3 regions of the Variovorax sp. 01N429 genome follow, and region 2 is predicted to be linked to each of the others. Evidence: predicted binding sites of a transcription regulator. Region 2 holds the regulator's gene; each other region holds the start of a gene.
What was found. Region 2 encodes LexA, which represses DNA repair genes until DNA is damaged. Its sites were predicted from a motif close to ACTGTATNNNNATACAGT; they were not measured.
Positions count from the first base shown of each region.

Region 1: a site for LexA is predicted at 3,215-3,232, ahead of AC1DSF_RS29725 (ATP-dependent helicase). Genes of this name have one in related genera too.
Region 3: a site for LexA is predicted at 1,934-1,951, ahead of recA (recombinase RecA). Genes of this name have one in related genera too.

Region 1 is NZ_JBFTRG010000032.1:12,199-18,845, forward strand. Features, by position in the region: gene AC1DSF_RS29715 (PTS sugar transporter subunit IIA) at 1-284, opposite strand, end outside; gene hpf (ribosome hibernation-promoting factor, HPF/YfiA family) at 380-709, opposite strand; gene AC1DSF_RS29725 (ATP-dependent helicase) at 1,073-3,157, opposite strand; gene corA (magnesium/cobalt transporter CorA) at 3,414-4,400, shown strand; gene AC1DSF_RS29735 (5'-methylthioadenosine/adenosylhomocysteine nucleosidase) at 4,393-5,157, opposite strand; gene AC1DSF_RS29740 (ABC transporter substrate-binding protein) at 5,162-6,647, opposite strand, start outside.
Region 2 is NZ_JBFTRG010000006.1:268,366-275,012, forward strand. Features, by position in the region: gene adk (adenylate kinase) at 1-505, shown strand, start outside; gene AC1DSF_RS13570 (asparaginase) at 509-1,510, opposite strand; gene lexA (transcriptional repressor LexA) at 1,583-2,257, shown strand; gene AC1DSF_RS13580 (D-2-hydroxyacid dehydrogenase family protein) at 2,885-3,892, shown strand; gene AC1DSF_RS13585 (MFS transporter) at 3,889-5,061, shown strand; gene AC1DSF_RS13590 (tetratricopeptide repeat protein) at 5,051-6,647, opposite strand, start outside.
Region 3 is NZ_JBFTRG010000005.1:143,026-149,672, forward strand. Features, by position in the region: gene argC (N-acetyl-gamma-glutamyl-phosphate reductase) at 1-192, shown strand, start outside; gene recX (recombination regulator RecX) at 229-678, opposite strand; gene recA (recombinase RecA) at 750-1,871, opposite strand; gene AC1DSF_RS11160 (MarR family winged helix-turn-helix transcriptional regulator) at 2,017-2,502, shown strand; gene AC1DSF_RS11165 (response regulator) at 2,554-3,228, shown strand; gene AC1DSF_RS11170 (sensor histidine kinase N-terminal domain-containing protein) at 3,371-4,837, shown strand; gene AC1DSF_RS11175 (sporulation protein) at 4,834-5,025, opposite strand; gene AC1DSF_RS11180 (biotin--[acetyl-CoA-carboxylase] ligase) at 5,022-5,819, opposite strand; gene AC1DSF_RS11185 (SET domain-containing protein) at 5,822-6,475, opposite strand; gene AC1DSF_RS11190 (DNA topoisomerase III) at 6,561-6,647, shown strand, end outside.

The DNA of each region.
Region 1 (6,647 bases), on a different contig from region 2:
TGCTCGTCCGGTGCGTCGAAGCCGATCGGGTTGGCAAGCTGGAACACGGCAGCCATCGGGGACTTGAGCCCCTTGATGCGGCCATGTGGGATGGCGACGCCGTGGCCCAAGCCGGTAGAGCCCAGGCGCTCGCGCGCGAAAAGGCTGTCGGTGATGAGCGCGCGGCCGAGACCATGCAGGTTTTCAAACAGCAGGCCGGCTTCTTCGAAAGCACGTTTCTTGCTGGTGGCGTCGACGCTCACAAGCACTTGAGCGGGCGGCAGGATGGACGCGAGTCGGTTCATGTTGGTGCGGGGCGGGGGCGATTATGCACCCACCCCGCAAAAAGCAAAGGGCCGCTCGGAAGCGGCCCGCAAGAGTATTTGCCCGAAGGGTGGAACTACATCACGCGCTTGGGCGCTTCGTGATGATGATCCTGCAGGCGGTCCTTGTGGCGCACGACCTGCCGGTCGAGTTTGTCGACCAATTCGTCGACCGCGGCGTAAAGATCAGCGTGGCTCGATTCCGCGAACATGTCATTGCCCTTGACGTGAATGTTGCACTCGGCTCGTTGGCGGCGTTCCTTTTCCTTTTGCTTTTCCACCGTGAGGATCACCTTCACATCGACGACCTGGTCGAAGTGCCGGGTGATTCGGTCCAGCTTGCTCGTAACGTAATTGCGCAAGGCGGGGGTGACGTCGAGGTGATGACCGCTGATCGTCAAATTCATGAATGACCTCCTGGATTGACGGTTGGTGAAATAGCCGCACCTCTTTGTTGGAGAGGCGTAGCCGGGGGGAAATCGGAAGAAATCGGAAGCGCAGTGGGAAGAGAAGAGAGGAGCGAAACGTGAGCGAAACGAGGAGTGAAGAGAGAGAAATGCGGGGAAGGTCGGTTCACTATGCCCATGCTGTCATCGAATTGCAATGGCTTTGAAGTCGGACCTGTGGGGGCATGCTTCACGACGTGGAATCGCTATTGATCTGATAGCAGCGAAGGCCCGCAGCACGAGCGTTCGGACCGGGTTCGCGAGTTGATCCGGCATGTCAAGGATGACCGGGCGACCCCGCCGGCGAGAGGGCCGTGACGGCTTTCAGCGCCAGGCAGCCCGCATGCGGCTGAGCAGATCGATGGTTGCGGCCGGCGGCGGAACGTGCGGGGCGCGCTCGGGCGCTGGCGGCCAGGTCTGCCGTTCGAAGTGCTGCGCGTCGGCCGCGGTGATGAAGCGCGTGCGACCCGCGTACAGGTGCCGGTCGCCGCGCGCGGCCTGCTGAGTGACGTAGAAGCGTTGGGGCACCAGCAGGTGCAGGTGATCGCGCGCCCGGGTCATCGCCACGTAGAGCAATCGCCGCTCTTCTTCGAGTTCCTGCGCGCCCTGCGCCACGTCGGCAGGAATGCAGCCGTCGACCACGTTGAGTACGTGGACGGATGTCCACTCCTGGCCCTTGGCTGAGTGGATGGTCGAGAGGATCAGATAGTCCTCGTCCAACAGCGGCGGTCCGGGTCTGTCGCTCGTGGCCTCGGGCGGGTCGAGCGTGAGCTCGGTCAGGAAGCGCTCGCGCGATGCGTAGCCGGCGGCCAGTCGGGCAAGTTGTTCCACGTCGCCTCGCCGCAGGCCTGCGTCATCGTGCAGCCGCTCCAGGTGCGGCAAATACCACTCGAGCGCCAGGTCCATGTCGGCCGGCCAGGCGAGTTCGGGCTCGCGCAGCGCTGCATAGATGGCGGCGAAACGCGCCCATTCGTCCTTTGCCGGCGCCGGCGGCACGAACGACTGCACGACCGCTCCCGGATCGGACGCCTCGGCCATCGCGTCGAGCAGGCGCGCCGAAGTGACAGGGCCGATCCCGGGAATCAGCTGCGTGACGCGAAAACCCGCCATGCGTCCGCGCGGGTTCTGTGCAAATCGCAAGACCGCGAGCAGATCCTTGACATGCGCGGCTTCAAGAAACTTGAGACCGCCGTATTTGACGAAAGGAATGTTGCGCCGCGCCAATTCGAGTTCGAGTGCGGCGCTGTGCGTGGACGTGCGAAACAGCACGGCTTGCGATTTCAGCGCCAGGCCGCCTTCCCGGTGCGCAAGCACACGATCGGCCACCCACCGCGCCTGCTCGGCCTCGTCGGGCACCAGCACGAGCTGGGGACGCCCTGCCGACGGCTTGTCGGTCCAGAGCGTCTTCGCGTGTCTCTCGGCTGCGGCGGCGATGACCGCATTGGACACATCGAGGATGGGCTGCGTCGACCGGTAATTGCGCTCGAGCGTGACGATGCGCGCCGGCTGGCTGAAGTGCTGCGGAAAATCAAGGATGTTGCGCACCGTCGCGCCGCGAAACGAGTAGATCGACTGTGCGTCGTCCCCCACCACCGTCACGCCTTTGCCGTCCGGCTTGAGCGACCGCAAGATGGCTGCTTGAAGGAGGTTCGTGTCCTGGTATTCGTCGACCAGCACATGATCGAAGCGCTCGCCGACCTGACGGGCCAGCGCGGGCTCGGCCATCATTTCGGACCAGTAAAGCAGCAGATCGTCGTAGTCGAGCACATGCTGTTGCTGCTTGGCCTCCACATACGCGCCGAAGAGCCGCTTGAGTTCGGCTTCCCATTCGGCACACCAGGGAAACGCCTGCTTGAGCACTTCCGAGAGTGGCGCACAGGTATTGACCGTGCGCGAGTAGATCGAAAGGCAGGTGCCCTTCATCGGAAATCGTCGCGCGGTGGTCGACAGTCCGATTTCGTTGCGCACCAGCCCCATCAGGTCTTCGGCGTCGCCCCGGTCATGGATGGTGAAGTTCTCGTCGAGTCCGATCTGCGTTGCGTACTCGCGCAAGAGCCGCGCACCGATGCCATGGAAGGTGCCCGCCCAGGGCAGCGCTGGCGGCGCGTCGGAAGCCAGCCCGAGCACGCGCACCACCACCTGTCCGGCCCGGCGCGTCATTTCTTGCGCGGCCCGGCGCGAAAACGTCAGCAGCAAAATGCGCTGTGGGTCGGTGCCGCTGGCGATCAGATGCGCCACTCGGTGCGCCAGGGTGCTCGTCTTGCCCGAACCCGCTCCTGCAATCACGAGCAAGGGGCGGGCATCGGGCGGGGCGCTGCCAGTGATGGCTGCGACGCCGTGTTGCACCGCCGCGCGCTGCTCCTCGTTGAGTTGGGCGAGCGCGGCAGCCAGACGCTCTGCCGGCTTCATGGACACCGCGGATACCTTGGAAATGGGTGTGGCAACGCTGTGCATCGCCGCAACTGTACTGGATGTTTATCCAGATGACGACACGATCCTGACAAGGCTGAATGACATAATCGCGGCTCGCTGCAAACCGGAGAAACCACGTGGAAATCGTTCCGTCTCGGCAGCTTTCACTTCCCTCCTGATGCGCCGTGGACGAGGGAACTGAAAGCGCCCCATCCCCTCGCCTCCACCGCCAGACATTCCAGGGAAGTGAGCCATGCTCAATATCTTCACGCTCGCCAACGGCCGCCTCGTCCAAGAAGAGATCGAGGCTCTCGAAGAGCTGTCCAAGTTCCAGCCCATCTGGGTCGATCTCGAATCCCCCACCATCGAAGAGAAGCGATGGATCAAGCAGTATTACGGCTTGTCCATCCCCGAAGACGCGATGGACGACGACATCGAGGAGTCGGCTCGCTTCTATGAAGAAGACAACGGCGAACTGCACATCCGCAGCGACTTCCTGATCGACGATGACGAGAACCCCCGTTCGGTCCGCGTCGCCTTCATCCTCAACCAGCACAACGCCGAACTGCGCAGCCGCGGCGTGCTGTTTTCCATCCACGACGAAGATGTGCCTGTGTTCCGCCTGGTGCGCATGCGCGCGCGCCGAGCGCCGGGTCTGATCGAAGACGCCAAGGAAGTGCTGCTGAAGCTCTTCGATGCCGACGCCGAATACTCCGCCGACACGCTGGAGAACATCTACGACGAGCTGGAGTCCGCCGGCAAGAAGGTGCTGTCCGGCAACGTGAGCGACGAATTGGCCGGCGAGGTGCTCGGCCTCATCGCGCGCCAGGAAGACTTGAACAGCCGCATCCGCCGCAACGTGATGGACACGCGCCGAGCGGTGAGCTTCATGATGCGCAGCCGCATGCTCAACGCCGAGCAGTTCGAAGAGGCGCGGCAGATTCTTCGCGACATCGAATCGCTCGACAGCCACACGGCCTTCCTGTTCGACAAGATCAACTTCCTGATGGATGCGACCGTCGGTTTCATCAACATCAACCAGAACAAGACCATCAAGATCTTCTCGGTCGCAAGCGTGGCGCTGCTGCCGCCAACCTTGATCGCGAGCGTCTACGGCATGAACTTCAAGTTCATGCCCGAGCTCGACCTGAGCTACGGCTACGCCTATGCGATCGTGTTGATGGTCGCCAGCGCGCTGGTCCCCATGTGGTACTTCCGCCGGCGCGGCTGGCTCAAGTAGACCCTTCGGCTGGCAGCGTGGCCAGCCAGGCATCGACCAGCGCGAGGCTGTAGCGGCTTGCCACTGCCGAGACGAAGCGAGTGAAGTCGCCGTGGGCCGCGTCATCAGCGCGATCTGAAATCGTCCGCACCGCCGCGAAAGGCACGCCGAAGTCGTGGCACACCTGCGCGACTGCCGCACCCTCCATCTCCACCGCGAGCGCATCGGGCAGAGCGCGGCGCAATGCGTCGCTTTCGGCGGCGGTCGACACGAACCGGTCGCCGCTCACCAACAGGCCGCGGTGCACTTTCGGCGCCGTCAAGCCGAAGTCCTCAACCACCTTCAGCCCCAGCAATGCCGCCGGATCGCGCAGCACCTCGACAGCCGCGGCGGCGATTGCATCGCTGATGACGGTGTCGGCGGCGAAGCGCGCGTGGCCCGTCAAGGGCACTTCGTACTTCGGAAAGATGGGGGAGGCATCGAGATCGTGCTGGAGGAGCTTGGTGGCAACCACCACATCGCCGACCTCCACGCCCGGAGCGAGGCCGCCCGCGACGCCGGTGAAGACGATCGCCTGCGCGCCGAAGCGCTCCAGCAGCACGGTCGCTGTCGTTGCCGCTGCGACCTTGCCGATGCGCGACAGCACCGCGACGACGGGCTGCCCCCGAAGGTGGCCCACCCAGAAGTCGCGGCCGGCGACGGGAATGCGCTGCTCGTCCGGCATCAATGCGAGCAGCGCCGCCAATTCCTCGTACATCGCCGCGACGACAGCTAGCATGGCGTCATTGTTTGATGTCGACGCCGTAGAAGGTGTGGCGGCCGAAGGGGCTGAGCTTGAAGTCGACGACTTCCTTGCGCACGGGCTTGAGCTGCACGGCATGGGCGATGGTGAACCATGGCGCCTGCTCCTTGAAGATCACCTGCGCCTGCTTGTAGAGCGCCTCACGCTCGGATTGCTTCGGCACATTCTTGGCCTTCACGACCAAGTCTTCATAGGGCTGATAGCAGAACTTGGCGACGTTGCTGCCATTCGATTGCGCGGAAGCGCAGCCCAGCAATGAATAGAGGAAGTTGTCCGGGTCCCCGTTGTCGCCCGTCCATCCGAGCATGCCCATCTGATGTTCGCCGGCCTGCATGCGCTTGCGGTATTCACCCCATTCGAAGGACTTGATCTCGGCCTTGACGCCAACCTTCGCGAGATCGGCCTGCATCAGTTCGGCAATGCGCTTGGCATTCGGGTTGTAGGGCCGCTGCACAGGCATCGCCCACAGATCGGTGGTGAAGCCGTCCGGGTAGCCGGCCTGCGCCAGCAGCTTCTTGGCGGCTTCGGGATCGTACGGATCGTCCTTGATCGCATCGTTATACGACCACATCGTCGGCGGAATCGGATTCTTGGCCGCCACGCCCGTCGTGAGATAGACGCCGTCGATGATCGCCTTCTTGTTGATCGCCATGTTGAGCGCCTTGCGCACGCGCACATCGTCGAAAGGCTTCTTCTGCGTGTTGTAGGCAAGGTATCCGATGTTGAGGCCTGCCTGCTCCAGCACCTGCACGTTGGGATCCTTGCGGATCGTGTCGAGATCCGCCGGATTGGGGTAGGGCATGACGTGGCATTCGCCCTTTTGCAGCTTGGCCCAGCGCACCGAGGCGTCGGGCGTGATCGCGAAGATCAGGTCATCGATCTTCGCCTTGCCGGCCCAGTATTGCGGAAAGGCCTTGAATCGGATGATCGCGTCCTTCTGGTACTGCACGAGGTAGAACGGGCCCGTTCCGATCGGGTCCTGGTCGATCTTCTCCGGCGTGCCCGCCTTCAGCATGGCGATCGCGTATTCCTTCGACTGGATGCCGGCATAGGGCATCGCCAGGTTGGCCAGGAAAGGCGCTTCGGGCTTGTTGAGCACGAACTTCACGGTGTAGTCGTCGACGCGATCGACCGACTTCAGCAACTTGGGCATGCCCATGTCGTTGAAGTAGGAGTGGTTCGTGCTGGTGACCTTGTAGAAGGGGTCGTCCTCCTTCCACTGGCGCTCGATCATGAAGATGACGTCGTCGGCATTGAAGTCGCGCGTCGGCTTGAAGCTCTTCGACGTGTTGTGCCACTTCACGCCCTTGCGCAGCTTGAAGGTGTATTCGAGGCCATCCGGCGAGATCGTCCAGCTTTCGGCGAGACCGGGGACCACTTTGGTCGTGCCGCGCTCGAACTCGACGAGATTGTTGTAGACCTGCGTGGTGGCGTCGAAGGACGTGCCGGTCGTGTTCACCGCCGCA
Region 2 (6,647 bases):
CGTCATGGCATCGGGCGCGCTGGTGAGCGACGATCTCATCATCAACCTCGTCAAGGAACGCATCGCGCAGCCCGATTGCGCCCAAGGGTTTCTCTTCGACGGCTTTCCACGGACGATCCCCCAAGCCGAAGCGATGCGCTCGGCCGGCGTCAAGCTCGACTACGTGCTTGAAATCGACGTTCCTTTTTCCGACATCATCGAACGCATGAGCGGTCGCCGCTCACACCCGGCGTCTGGCCGCACCTACCACGTGAAGTTCAATCCGCCCAAGGTCATCGGCAAGGACGACCTGACGGGCGAAGACTTGATCCAGCGAGAAGACGACAAGGAAGAGACGGTTCGCAAGCGGCTCGAGGTCTACAGCCAGCAGACGCGGCCGCTGGTCGACTACTACTCGCAGTGGGCCAAATCCGACCCGGCTGCGGCACCCAAGTACCGCTCCATCAGCGGTGTCGGAACGGTGGACGACATCACTCAGCGCGCGCTGGCTGCACTGAGCTCCTGATCTTCATGGCGATGGCCGCCCCGCCAGCAGCTCCAGCACGAGCTCGATGCGCGCCTTGACCGGCGTCAGTGCGCCTGCATCCCGAAGAAGCTCGTTCTGTCTTGGCAAGATGCGCCCCTGCGCACAGCGCGTAGCGCGGACGACCGACACGCCCGCGGCCTGAGCCCGCAAAGCAGCGGCTTCCAGGGCGTGATGCAGGGTTCCGTTTCCGGTGGCGGCAAGCACGAGCCCATCAAGCACTTCGGATGACCCCAACTCACGCTCTCGCACCAAGGCATCGACGATGCTGCCGCGCGCATCCGCATGGCTCATCAGGACCTCGACGCGCGGCCACTTGCGCGCGGCAACCACGCGACTGAAGACCTCGTGGGCGGCTGGCGCGGGGGCCGGCCATGTCCGCACTAGTCGAACACTCCCCTCCTCGACGTAACCCAACGGTCCGGCATCGCCGGAGGCGAAGGCATCGAGCCGGTACGTGTGCACCTTCTGGACGTCGACCGCACCGTGCATGGCCCCGGCGCAGACGGCCACGACACCGCGCGCGCCCTGGGTGGACGCAACGACGATGGAGTCGCACACATTCTGCGGACCGTCCGGCACCAGCGCGCTGGCGGGCCGCATCGCGCACGTGAGCACCACAGGTTTCACCGATGCGGATGCAATGACGGAATGCAGAAAATACGCGGTTTCCTCCAGCGTATCGGTTCCGTGGGTGATGACGAGCCCTGACACATCGGGCTGCGCCAACCAGTGCACACACCGCTGCGCGAGCTTCTGCCAGATTGCAAAACTCATGTCCTTGCTGTCGATCTGCGCCACCTGTTCGGCCGCGAGTTCCACGCCAGCCGGCGCTTTGATTCCACCCAGCAGTTCCTCGACGCCCACTTGGCCGGCCGTATACCCGATGTTGTCGGCCGAAGACTCGGCGCGGCCTGAGATCGTGCCGCCTGTTCCCAGCACGATCACCTTGCGGATGCGCTCGTCGCCTTGTTTGATTTCATTCATGACTTGCCAACCACAGAAAACTGGTTAAAAATACAGGTACTGGATATTCAGCCAGTTCCTTCAGGAGCCCACATGCAGTTCGCAGTCAAGCTTACCGCCCGCCAGCAGCAGATTCTGGATTTGATCCAAAGCGCCATCGCGCGCACCGGTGCGCCTCCCACTCGCGCAGAGATCGCGGCTGAACTGGGCTTCAAGTCTGCCAACGCAGCCGAAGAGCATTTGCAGGCGCTCGCGCGCAAGGGGGTGATTGAACTCGTCAGTGGCACGTCGCGCGGTATCCGCCTCAAGGGCGATGCATTGCGCGCGCTCAACGAGTCCCGAAACAGCCAATTTTCCTTGTCCCTTCCGGGTATGGCACAACTCGCGCTGCCGCTGATCGGCCGAGTGGCAGCCGGCTCGCCGATCCTGGCTCAAGAACACGTCGACCAAACCTACTATGTCGAAAACACGCTGTTCCAGCGGCAACCCGACTATCTGCTCAAGGTGCGCGGGATGTCCATGCGCGACGCCGGCATCATGGACGGCGATCTGCTGGCGGTGCAGGCCACGAAGGAAGCCCGCAACGGCCAGATCGTGGTCGCCCGCCTGGGCGATGAGGTCACTGTCAAACGGCTCAAGCGCAACAAGCAAGTCATCGAACTGCACGCCGAAAACCCTGACTACCCCACCATCGTTGTTCAACCGGGTGAGCCCTTCGAGATCGAAGGCCTCGCTGTCGGACTGATCCGCAACACGATGTTGATGTAACCCTTCGACCATCCTGCAAGCGAACTCGGCCTGCACCCGTGTTCGCCTCGTTGACGGCCGCGACAGGTGGCGGGCGTATGGCGTAGTGCCATCACCCTGTCGTGGCCAATGAAAGCAATCCTGCCTATGTTCAATCTCTGACTTTTCTGGAGTTCACATGGGAATCGCTCTTCTTAGCATCGTCGACCTGATCTCGCCTCTGCAGACATTGGCCAGCCGATGGATGCCAACGCGTCGGTCAAGCCACATCAGCACGGCGGGCTTGCGCTATGTCGGGGTTCGGCCAAGCTGCGGGTTGCGCCAAAGTCCGGCGACTCGCGAGGATGCGCCGAGCTCGGCGGCACGGCCGCTTCGAGTCGTGCGGATGGTCGATGCCCAGCAAACCGGTCGCCATCCAGGCCGGGTGGTGATTTCCGGCCGCATGGCGGACGTATGCGCCGAGCTCGACAGGCTCGTAGCACTCGAGGCCGCCGCCTCTCCCCCGTCGCCAGGCCTTCGCGCTCATCTGCATTGACGGCAGAGAAGCCCGCAAGCGCGCTGCTCTCGCCGCAAAATTGTTCAAGATAAGCGGAGGCCAGGCAGTGCGCCGACACAGCACGTGGGCGGTGCGAGGCACAATGGCACGCCATGAACATTGTGATCCTCGACGATTATCAGGACGCGGTGCGCAAGCTCAAGTGCGCAGCCAAGCTCGACGCTTATGCGGCCAAGGTCTACACCAACACAGTCAAGGGCATCGGGCAACTCTCGGTCCGCCTCAAGGATGCCGAAGTGATTGTGTTGATCCGTGAGCGCACCAACATCTCCAGGCAACTCATCGAAAAGCTGCCGAAGCTGAGACTCATCTCCCAGACAGGTCGCGTCGGCAGTCACGTCGACGTGAATGCCTGTTCCGAGTTCGGCATCGCCGTCGCCGAAGGCTCGGGCTCGCCGCTGGCCCCGGCCGAGCTGACCTGGGCCCTGATCATGGCCGCCATGCGCCGGCTGCCCCAATACATCAGCAACCTGAAGCACGGCGCCTGGCAGCAGTCGGGCCTCAAGTCGGCGTCGATGCCTCCGAACTTCGGCCTGGGCTCGGTGCTCAAGGGCAAGACGCTCTGCATCTGGGGGTATGGTCGCATCGGCCAATTGGTCGCTCGCTATGGGCAGGCTTTCGGCATGCAGGTGGTCATCTGGGGCCGGGAGCAAAGCTGCGCCAAGGCAAGGTCCGACGGCTTCCAGGTCGCATCGGACCGAGACACCTTCTTTGCCGCGGCCGATGTCCTGTCGGTTCACCTGAGGCTGACGGAAGAGACGCGGGGGCTTGTGACGCTCGAAGACCTGTCGCGCATGAAACCGACGGCGCTGTTCGTGAACACGTCGCGCGCGGAGCTTGTCGAGCAAGACGCTCTTCTTGCTGCGCTCAATCGTGGTCGGCCTGGCCTCGCCGCCATTGATGTGTTCGAAAGCGAGCCGCCGCTGCAAGGCCACGCGCTGCTCCGCCTCGAAAACTGCATCTGCACGCCACACATCGGCTATGTCGAGCAAGACAGCTACGAGATGTACTTCGGGCAAGCCTTCGACAACGTCGTCAGCTTCATCAAGGGCAATCCGACCAACATCGTCAATCCTGGCGCGCTGCAGGTCCGGCGTTGAGACAGTCGGCACCGTCGGCCGCGCTGTGGTCCCTGCTGGCTGGCAACTTCGTGATCGGCACGGGCGTGATGGTCGTGCCCGGAACGCTCAATGAGCTCAGTGCATCACTGCAGGTCAGCGCTGCAACCGCCGGCCAGTTGATCACCGCCGCGGCGGTCGTGATGTGTCTCGGGGCTCCGTTGCTTGCCGCCGTTGTCGCCGGGTGGGATCGCCGCGTGTTGCTGACCTGCACGATGCTCTGGTACGCGGGCGGGCACCTTGTTGCGACCCTGATGCCGAACTTCGTCGGACTGCTTGTCGTCCGGATGTTGACGGTGGTGGCGCCAGCCATCTTCACGCCGCAGGCAGCCGCTTGTGTCGGTCTCCTGGTGCCGAACGAACAACGCGGGCGTGCCGTCACTTTCGTCTTTCTCGGATGGTCGATGGCGTCGGTGCTGGGGCTTCCGATCGGCGCGCTGATAGGCGGCCATTTCGGGTGGAGGCCCGCATTCCTGCTGATCTCGATGTTGTCGCTCGTGAGCGCCATCTGGGTCTGGCGGCAACTGCCCTCCGGCATTCGACCCGCTGCGTTGTCGCGCGAGTCGTGGGGCCGTGTGCTCAAAAGTCCTTTGCTGATGGGTGTGGTGTGCGTCACCGCGCTGCAGGGGTCCGGCCAGTTTGTCTTGTTCAGCTATTTCGCCCCGCTGCTTAAGCAGCAGCTGGGTGCAAACGCCACTCAACAGGGTCTCATGTGGGCATGGTTCGGCGCTTGCGGCGTGGTGGGCAACGTGCTCGTCAGCCGCTACATCGACCGTGTGGGGCCACCGCGCATGGTCTTGCTGACGACGGCGTTGATCGCTTTGAGTTTGCTGCTCTGGCCGCTCGGCGTCACGCTGGCGTGGCTAGCGCTGCTGCTGACGCCATGGGGGCTGGGCTGCTTCGCGACCAATTCGGCGCAACAGGCGCGCCTGGTGTCGCTCGAGCCTTCGCTTGCGCCTGGCTCGGTCGCACTGAACAGTTCAGGGATCTACATCGGTCAGGCCATCGGTGCAGCAGCCGGAGGCTGGCTCCTCGCTAACGACGAATCCGCATGGATGAGCTGGGTTGGCTTTGCGACGATGCTCTTTGCCATTGCGCTCAGCATCGCCGTCGAAAAGGCGCAGCGGCGCGCCCCCGCTTTCAGCGCTTGATGATCGGGCGCGGGGCGATTTCCGCTTCGGTGCTCGGATCGAAGAGTTCGAAGTCGATCAGATGCGGGTCGGTCGAAGGCGCTGGCGGCGCCTTGGGCTGCTCGAGCGGCGTCGGCATCGTCTCGTAAGCCGTTTTGTCGAATTCGGCAAGATCGAGTTCAAGCGGAGGCCTCTCTGGCCTTGGCGCCGGAGCATCGACGTCTGCCGGCAGCGTCGCCGGTGCATCCGGGATCAGCACGGTGTCATGTTGCAAACGCTCGTCGATCGACCCATAGATCGACGGCGGAAGGACAGGACCGTCCTCTATTGCAGGCGGCTCCGTTTCCGGGCCGAGAGGCGCAGTCGCCGTCAGCTCGCCATCATGCCCATAGGTGTCCGCAAACGCCTGCGGCGTGACCAGGACCGGCGGCGCGCTCGCGGGTTCGATGACTTCCTTGGCCAGGGAATAGAGCAGCAGAAGCTCCTGGTAGGCGGCAAGATCGAAGGCCCCGTCCTCGTGGACACCGGGCTTTCGGAAGATCAGTTCTTCGATAAAGGCCAAAGTGCTCGGCGCAGGCCATTGCGATTCGATGCGCGCCAGGGCGCTTCGATAATGTTCGAGGCCCTTGCCCGTATCCGTGAAATTCTCGAATGCGGGCACGTCGGCATTGAATGCCCGCTCGAACTCTTCGGCGACGCCGGCGTAGTCGTCCTCGCGCCCGAGCGCATGGTAGATCCGCAAAAGGTCGAGGTACGCCAGCGCACTGGTGCCCGGGTTGGCTTCGATGTGCTCCCGCAAAACCGAAATGGCCTGATCGTGCTGGCCCAGCGAGAGGAAGAAATCCGACTGCTGCTGCACGTCCAGGAGTTCTTCGGTATTGACGAGCCGCGCCGGCACGCTGTCCAAGGCGCGAGAGGGATGCGGCGGCTCGCCGAAATCACTGTCGGCCTGATCCGGCTGATCGGGTATGGCAAACGGCTTGGCACCGAAGGTCGACACACCGAGGCTGCGCTTGCGCGGCTGCTCATGCTGCTCCGAATCGGGATCCGGGTCCAAATCCTCATCTTCGTCAAGCAAACCGCCGTGCCGCCGAACGCGCTTCGCTCCGAGCTTTGGCATCGGGTCGCCACGCTTCAATTCCGAATCACCCCACCACGCGGGCGCCACCGCCCTGCGCGACATGCGCCACAGCAGCAGTATGCCGACCAGAGCCAACAACAATGCGAGGAGCAGCGCGTAGACGAGCGGATTGCGATATTGGCTTTCGCGTGCCTGTGCCAGTTCGCTCCGCATATCGGCCAGTGCGCGCTGGTTCTGCGCCGTTTGCTCGCGCATGGCAGCTAAGGTGGCATCCATTTCCTTGGCGCGTTGGGCATCGCGCCCGGCCTGCTCGGCGGCAGGATCCAGGGCGCCCCAGAGAGCGGCGGCCGCGGCCCGGCGAGTCGGATCCTCTACGGCCGGCAAGCTCAATTGGCTGGTCGATTTCAGGCCCGCGTCTTTTGCCGGCTCCGGCTCCAACGCATCCACCTGGAGTCGAGGTCCTGCGGCGACGGGTGCCGCCTTCGCCGGCTGAGCAGCCGGGGATGCCTGAGCCACATTGACAGCA
Region 3 (6,647 bases), on a different contig from region 2:
GTGAAGGTGTTGCCGCCGAGCTCGGATGGCAAGCTCGATCCGCTGGCCCTCAATGACACCAATCAGCTCGAGATCCGCGTGTTCCCGAATGAAGACCATCGGCACGCCGTCGTCATCGCCCGGCTCGACAACCTGGGCAAGGGCGCTAGCGGTGCGGCGGTCCAGAATCTGAAGCTGATGCTGGGGATCTGAGCCGATCCTGGCTTTGCAGCCCCCCGGCGCGGCGGCTCACTCGTCCGGGTCGTAGCGCAACACCCTGGAGACCACGGCGCCGGAGAATCCGCGCGCCAGCAAGAATCGCGTCTGCTTCGCGCGTTGCGTTGCGTCCTGCGGGAGCGCATCGAAGCGGCGTCGCCAGACTTCGCGGGCGCGGTCCAGTTCGCTGCCCTGCAGGCTCGCGACAGCCTCCGCGATGGCTTCGGGTGCGATGCCCTTGTGAAGCAATTCCTGGCGCACTCGGGCAGCGCCATGCCTTGCGGCACGCTGATGCAGAACCGACTGCACCACCCTCGCCTCGCTGATGAAATCCTTGGCGGTCAGCTCGTCGAGCGCGCGTGACAGCTCGCCCGGCTGCTCTTCGTACTTGGCGAGCTTGCGTTCGAGCTCCGCGCGTGAATGCTCACGTTGGCTCAACAGGCGAAGCGCGCGGCCCTTGAGGGATGGTGCGGCAAAGGCCATGGCATGAATGATCGCTGCGGTTCATAACCGCGCCCGCCGCGTCGGGCGAGCGCTGCTGCGGAGGAGCCGCCCTACTTCCCTGCCTTCTCGGCTTTCTCGGCCTTCTCTGCTTTTTCGGGCTTCTCAGCCTTTTCCGCCGACGCGTCGGGTGTCTCGGCCAGAAGCAGCGGAATGCCGAGCGATTCGCGCACCTTGTTCTCGATCTCGCGCGACAGCTCGCGGTTTTCGCGCAGGAACTCACGCGCGTTGTCGCGGCCTTGCCCGATCTTTTCGCCGTTGTAGGCGTACCAGGCGCCTGACTTGTCGACGATCTTGGCGGTCACGCCCATGTCGATGATCTCGCCTTCGCGGCTGATGCCTTCGCCGAACAGGATGTCGAACTCCGCGGTCTTGAAGGGCGGCGAGACCTTGTTCTTGACCACCTTGACCTTGGTTTCGTTGCCGATCGCCTCGTCGCCCTTCTTGATGGTGCCGATGCGGCGGATATCGAGGCGCACGGAGGCGTAGAACTTCAGGGCGTTGCCGCCGGTGGTGGTTTCGGGCGATCCGAACATCACGCCGATCTTCATGCGGATCTGGTTGATGAAGATGACCATGCAGTTGGTCTTCTTGATGGTGGCCGTGAGCTTGCGCAGCGCCTGGCTCATGAGGCGAGCCTGCAGGCCAGGCAGGGAGTCGCCCATTTCACCTTCGATTTCGGCCTTTGGCGTGAGCGCGGCGACCGAGTCGACCACGATCAGGTCGACCGCGCCGGAGCGCACCAGTGAATCGACGATTTCGAGAGCTTGCTCGCCGGTGTCGGGCTGGCTGATGAGCAGGTCGGACAGGTTCACGCCGAGCTTCTGGGCGTATTGCACGTCAAGTGCGTGCTCGGCATCGACAAAGGCGCAGGTGCCGGCCTGGCGCTGCATTTCGGCGATTACCTGGAGCGTGAGCGTGGTCTTGCCCGAGGATTCCGGACCGTAGATCTCGATCACCCGGCCGCGCGGCAGGCCGCCGACGCCAAGCGCGATGTCCAGACCCAGCGAGCCGGTGGAGACCACCTGGATGTCTTCGAGCGCTTCGCCCTCGCCCAGACGCATGATCGTGCCCTTGCCGAACTGCTTTTCGATTTGGGCCAGCGCGGCCTGCAGAGCCTTGGCTTTTTCGCTGTTGGGGGCCGAAATACTTGTGCCCTTGACGATTGCGTCCATGTAAAAACTCCTTGAATATCAACGGGTTGTGTTGGATTCATCCACTCTGCTTTTAATCACAGGCTGGATGCTTGAACAGTAGTGTAGAGGTTGATTCGCGGTCGATCTCGTGTTTTTTGGTCAGTTTGGTTTACTATCGTCCGGCATGAATGACATGGTTTTTCCCATCGACCACGATGCCTGGCGGCAAACCCACCTGGGCCGGCTTCTGGGCCATGCCATGCGCCGCTTCGATGAACGCGTTCTCGCATTGATGGCCCACGACGCGGACGTGCCGCTGGCGCTTTCCAATCTCGCGGCACGGGCGCAGGTGAGCGCGGCCCATATCCACATCACGCGGCATCTGGCGCGCGAAGGCTCGCGCCTCACGGAGCTCGCCGAGCGAGCAGGAATGACCAAGCAGGCCATGGGCACGCTGGTCGACCAATGCGAGGCGTGGGGCCTCGTGACCCGCAGCGCGGATCCACTCGACGCACGCGCGCGCCGCGTGATGTTCACCTCGGATGGGCTGGCATGGCTCCAGGCATTTCGAAACGCGGTCGCACAGGCCGAAGCAGAGTTCCGGGCGAGCGTCGGCGATGACGTCGCCACCGTGGTAACCATCGGACTCGAAGCCTATGCCGCGTCCTAGAATTCCCGATAGGGCGGCGGCCGGTGCAAGCTGCGATGTCTGGAGGCTGGGATGCGAATACTGATTGCGGAAGATGACCAGGTGCTGGCCGATGCGCTGCTGCGAAGCCTGCGAACTTCCGGCTCGGCGGTCGATCATGTGGCGACCGGCTCGCAGGCCGACGCCGCATTGATGACGAACAGCGAGTTCGATCTACTCATTCTCGATCTCGGCCTGCCCAATATGCATGGCCTGGAGATTCTCAAGCGACTTCGCGCACGCGGCTCGCAACTGCCGGTACTGGTGCTGACCGCAGCCGACAGCGTCGAGGAAAGAGTCAAGGGCCTCGACTACGGCGCGGACGACTACATGGCCAAGCCCTTTTCGCTGCAGGAACTGGAAGCACGCGTGCGTGCGCTCACGCGCCGCGGCATGGGCGGCACGAGCAACGCCATCAAGCACGGTCCGCTGGTCTACGACCAGGCCGGCCGCGTTGCGACCATCGACGGCAAGATGATCGAACTGTCGGCGCGCGAACTGGGCCTTCTCGAAGTGCTGCTCCAGCGCGCCGGGCGGCTGGTGAGCAAGGATCAACTGGTCGAACGCCTGTGCGAATGGGGCGAGGAAGTCAGCCTCAACGCGATCGAGGTCTATATCCACCGCTTGCGCAAGAAGATCGAGAAGGGCCCGGTGCGTATCGCCACCGTCCGCGGCCTCGGCTACTGCCTCGAAAAAATCCCCTCCTGATGCCCCATGGCGCCCTGACGTCAATGGCCTGCGCAGCCAGGCCCATTGGTGAAACACCGCGGAACCGGCTCCGCCGGGCCGCTGGTGTTGCCCCCGGTAGGGGGTGGGCGGCCACACGAAGTGGGCAAGCCTGGGGGCGAGCGTGAAGCTCTTCCAGCGCGCGCAGCGCTCTCTCTTCGGCGAGATCCTCGACTGGATGCTCACGCCGCTCCTGCTGCTGGTGCCGGTCAGCATCGGGGTCACCTGGCTGGTTGCGCAGGGCATTGCCAACGCGCCCTTCGACCGCGCACTCGAATCCAATATCCAGACGCTGGCGCGCATGGTCGAGGTCGATCAAGGGCGCGTCAAGTTCGTGCTGCCGCAGCCGGCACGCGAGATCCTGGGTGGTGATGACGTCGACCGCGTCTATTACCAGTTGCTCGATGCGCACGGCACGCTGCTGAGCGGCGATCCGGACGTGCCCTTTCCGTCCAGCGACGATCCGCCAACACCCGGCGCGGTGTACCTGAGCAGCAGCGACATCCATGGGCGACAGGTTCGGGTGGCCTCGCTCTGGATAGCCGGCAGCCGCCCCGACACACCGGTGGCGTTGCTTCAGATGGCCGAGACGCGCGAGAAGCAGTCGGTGCTCGCCACAGAAATCATCAAGGGCGTACTGTTGCCGCAGTTCGCGATCCTTCCGCTGGCGGTGCTTCTGATCTGGTTGGCGCTCGTGCGCGGCATCAAACCGCTGTCGGTGGTCGAGGCGCGCATTCGCGAGCGCCGGCCTGGAGACCTGAGTCCGTTGGACGAATCCTCGGTGCCGCTCGAAGTCGTGCCGTTGGTCCTGTCGGTGAACGATCTCCTGAGCAAGCTCAACGATTCGATCGGCACGCAAAAGCGCTTTCTTGCCGATGCAGCTCACCAGCTGAAGACCCCCCTCGCAGGACTTCGCATGCAGGCCGATCTTGCACAGCGCGAAGGCGCCAATGCGGACGAACTGAAGCAGTCGCTCAAGCAAATCGGCCGTGCCAGCGTGCGTGCGACGCACACGGTCAATCAGCTCCTGTCGCTCGCGCGCGCGGAAAGCAGCGGCGCCAACATCGGCCGCCAGCCCTGCGACCTCGCACGGCTCACCATCGAGGTCGTGCGCGAGGCCGTACCCCGGGCGATCGACAAGCGCATCGACCTCGGCTATGAGGGCGCCGAGCCGGGCGCACCGGGGGTGGGGATCGACGGCAATCCGACCCTGCTCAAGGAACTGATCCGAAACCTGCTCGACAACGCCATCAACTACACGCCCTCGGCGCCCGAGCGCCCAGGGGTGATCACTGCGCGAGTGCTGGCGGATCCTTTCGGCCGGATCGTCGTCGTGCAAGTCGAGGACAACGGCCCGGGCATCGCGGAGAGCGAGCGCGAGCTGGTGTTCGAGCCCTTCTACCGTGTGCTCGGCAACGAGGCGGACGGCTCAGGACTTGGTCTGCCCATCGTGCGGGAGATTGCACGCCAGCACTTTGCGACGGTGCGACTGGAAGACGCGCATCCGGGACAGCATCCACCAGGCACGCTCGTCAGCCTGCGTTTCGACGGAAACGAAAGCGAACGACACGCCGTTCGCGTCAGCAGCTAAAGGGCGGCGCTGGCTTCGTTCCTGCGAATTTCGAGCAACTGCGGTCGCACTTGTTGCTGCAGACGCTGAGGTTCGCGCTCATCGAAGCGCGCCGGCTTGGCACCAAACGCGGCAAACCCGCCGTGCGACCACGCGTAGTAGCCCAGGTTGGCCAACAGCAACACCACCGCCAAGAGACGCACTTTCATCGGGACGGACGAGCAGGCCGCACGCTGACTTCAGCGCTGGTGATGGTCTTCATGCCGTCGGCAGTCCGCACCAACAGCTCACCACCCCAGCCGACGCCTTCGCACTGGCCCTCGGTGCCGTCGCTCAGGCACACATCGCGGCCACGAAGAATGTCGCGCGCTGCGAACCGCGACGCAAAAGGCACGAAGCCTCGTTCGTCGAATTCACGGACGCTGTGCACCAGCGGCACCACGATCTCGCGAAGCACCTCTCCGGCCTTGGCAAGCGGCTGCCACTCCTGGAGCCAGGCTGGTGCGGTGCTGAATCCGGCCGCCTCGCGCGGACCGATGTTGATCCCGATGCCGATCACCAGATAGCGCTCGGCCGCGTCGGGAGTGAGCAACGCGGTTTCGATGAGGATGCCGCCGAGCTTGCGGTCGCCGACCCATAGGTCGTTGGGCCATTTCAGCGCGAGCCCCGCCGCATTTGAAGGGTCCAGGCTTTCGGCAACGCTCACGCCAACGGCAAGCGACAGGCCCGACCAGTCTCGCGGTGCCAAGGGCAGCCCGAGCGAGAAGGTCAGTGATGCAGGCTCGCCCGTGCTTTGCGCGCTTTGCCAGTTGCGGCCCAAACGCCCCCGGCCGGCAGTCTGCCGTTCGGCCACCAGAAGCATGGGAGACCGGCGTCCATCGCGCGCTCGGCGCATCAATTCGCTGCTGGTGGAGTCGATCTCGGCAACGACTTCCACCTTCAGGCCCGGCAGCGACTCTGCCAGTGCGTGCGCGATCTCGTCTTCGAACCAGCGTGCAGCCATGTTCAGCCCTTGTTGGACTTGGCCTTTTGCTTCTTCGGATCCTTGCGCGCCTTGCCCTTCCCTGGCTTCTCGGGTTTGTCCTTCTTCTTCGCGGCGCTTTTTGTCTTGGCGTCCTTGACGTTCTTCGCGTTCTTGGCGTTCTTCGCGTTCTTCTTGGCGCCCTTGTCCTTCTTCTTGCCCTTGCCACCGCCTTTCGGCGCCAGCAGAGTGCCTCGGCAATTCTCCGAGCCGCACCAGCACGGGAAGTCCGCCTTCAGCTTTTCTGTATAGGGTTCGTCGATGACAAGGCCGTAGTCGTAGCTCAGTTCTTCGCCGGCGGCGATATTGCGCAGCGCCTTGATGAAGACACGGCCGTCCTGTTCGTCGGCCTCGCAGCTTGGGTCGCAGGAGTGATTGATCCAGCGCGCCGCATTGCCCTTGACGCCGCCATCTATCACATGGCCGTCATCGATATGAAAGTAGAACGTGTGATGGGGCTGGGCCGGGTCATGCGGATGGCGGCGCAGCGCTTCCTTCCACGTGATGACTTCGCCCTTGTATTCGATGAGCGTCTCGCCCTCCGCGATATCCTGCACGGCGAAGACGCCGTTGCCATGGACGGCCGAGCGCCGAGTCTGAATGCGACGGCCGCTGGAAACAGGGGACTTGGAAGGCATCGGCGAAGTCTGATAGTTTGAATATGTACGCATGCGCGTGCGCGTGCGCACGCGAGAAGCGCCAGATTGTAAGGATGACTTGTCAATGAAGACTTTGGTGATTGCAGAGAAGCCGTCGGTGGCCCAGGACATCGTGCGCGCGCTCACGCCCGTGGCCGGCAAATTCGACAAG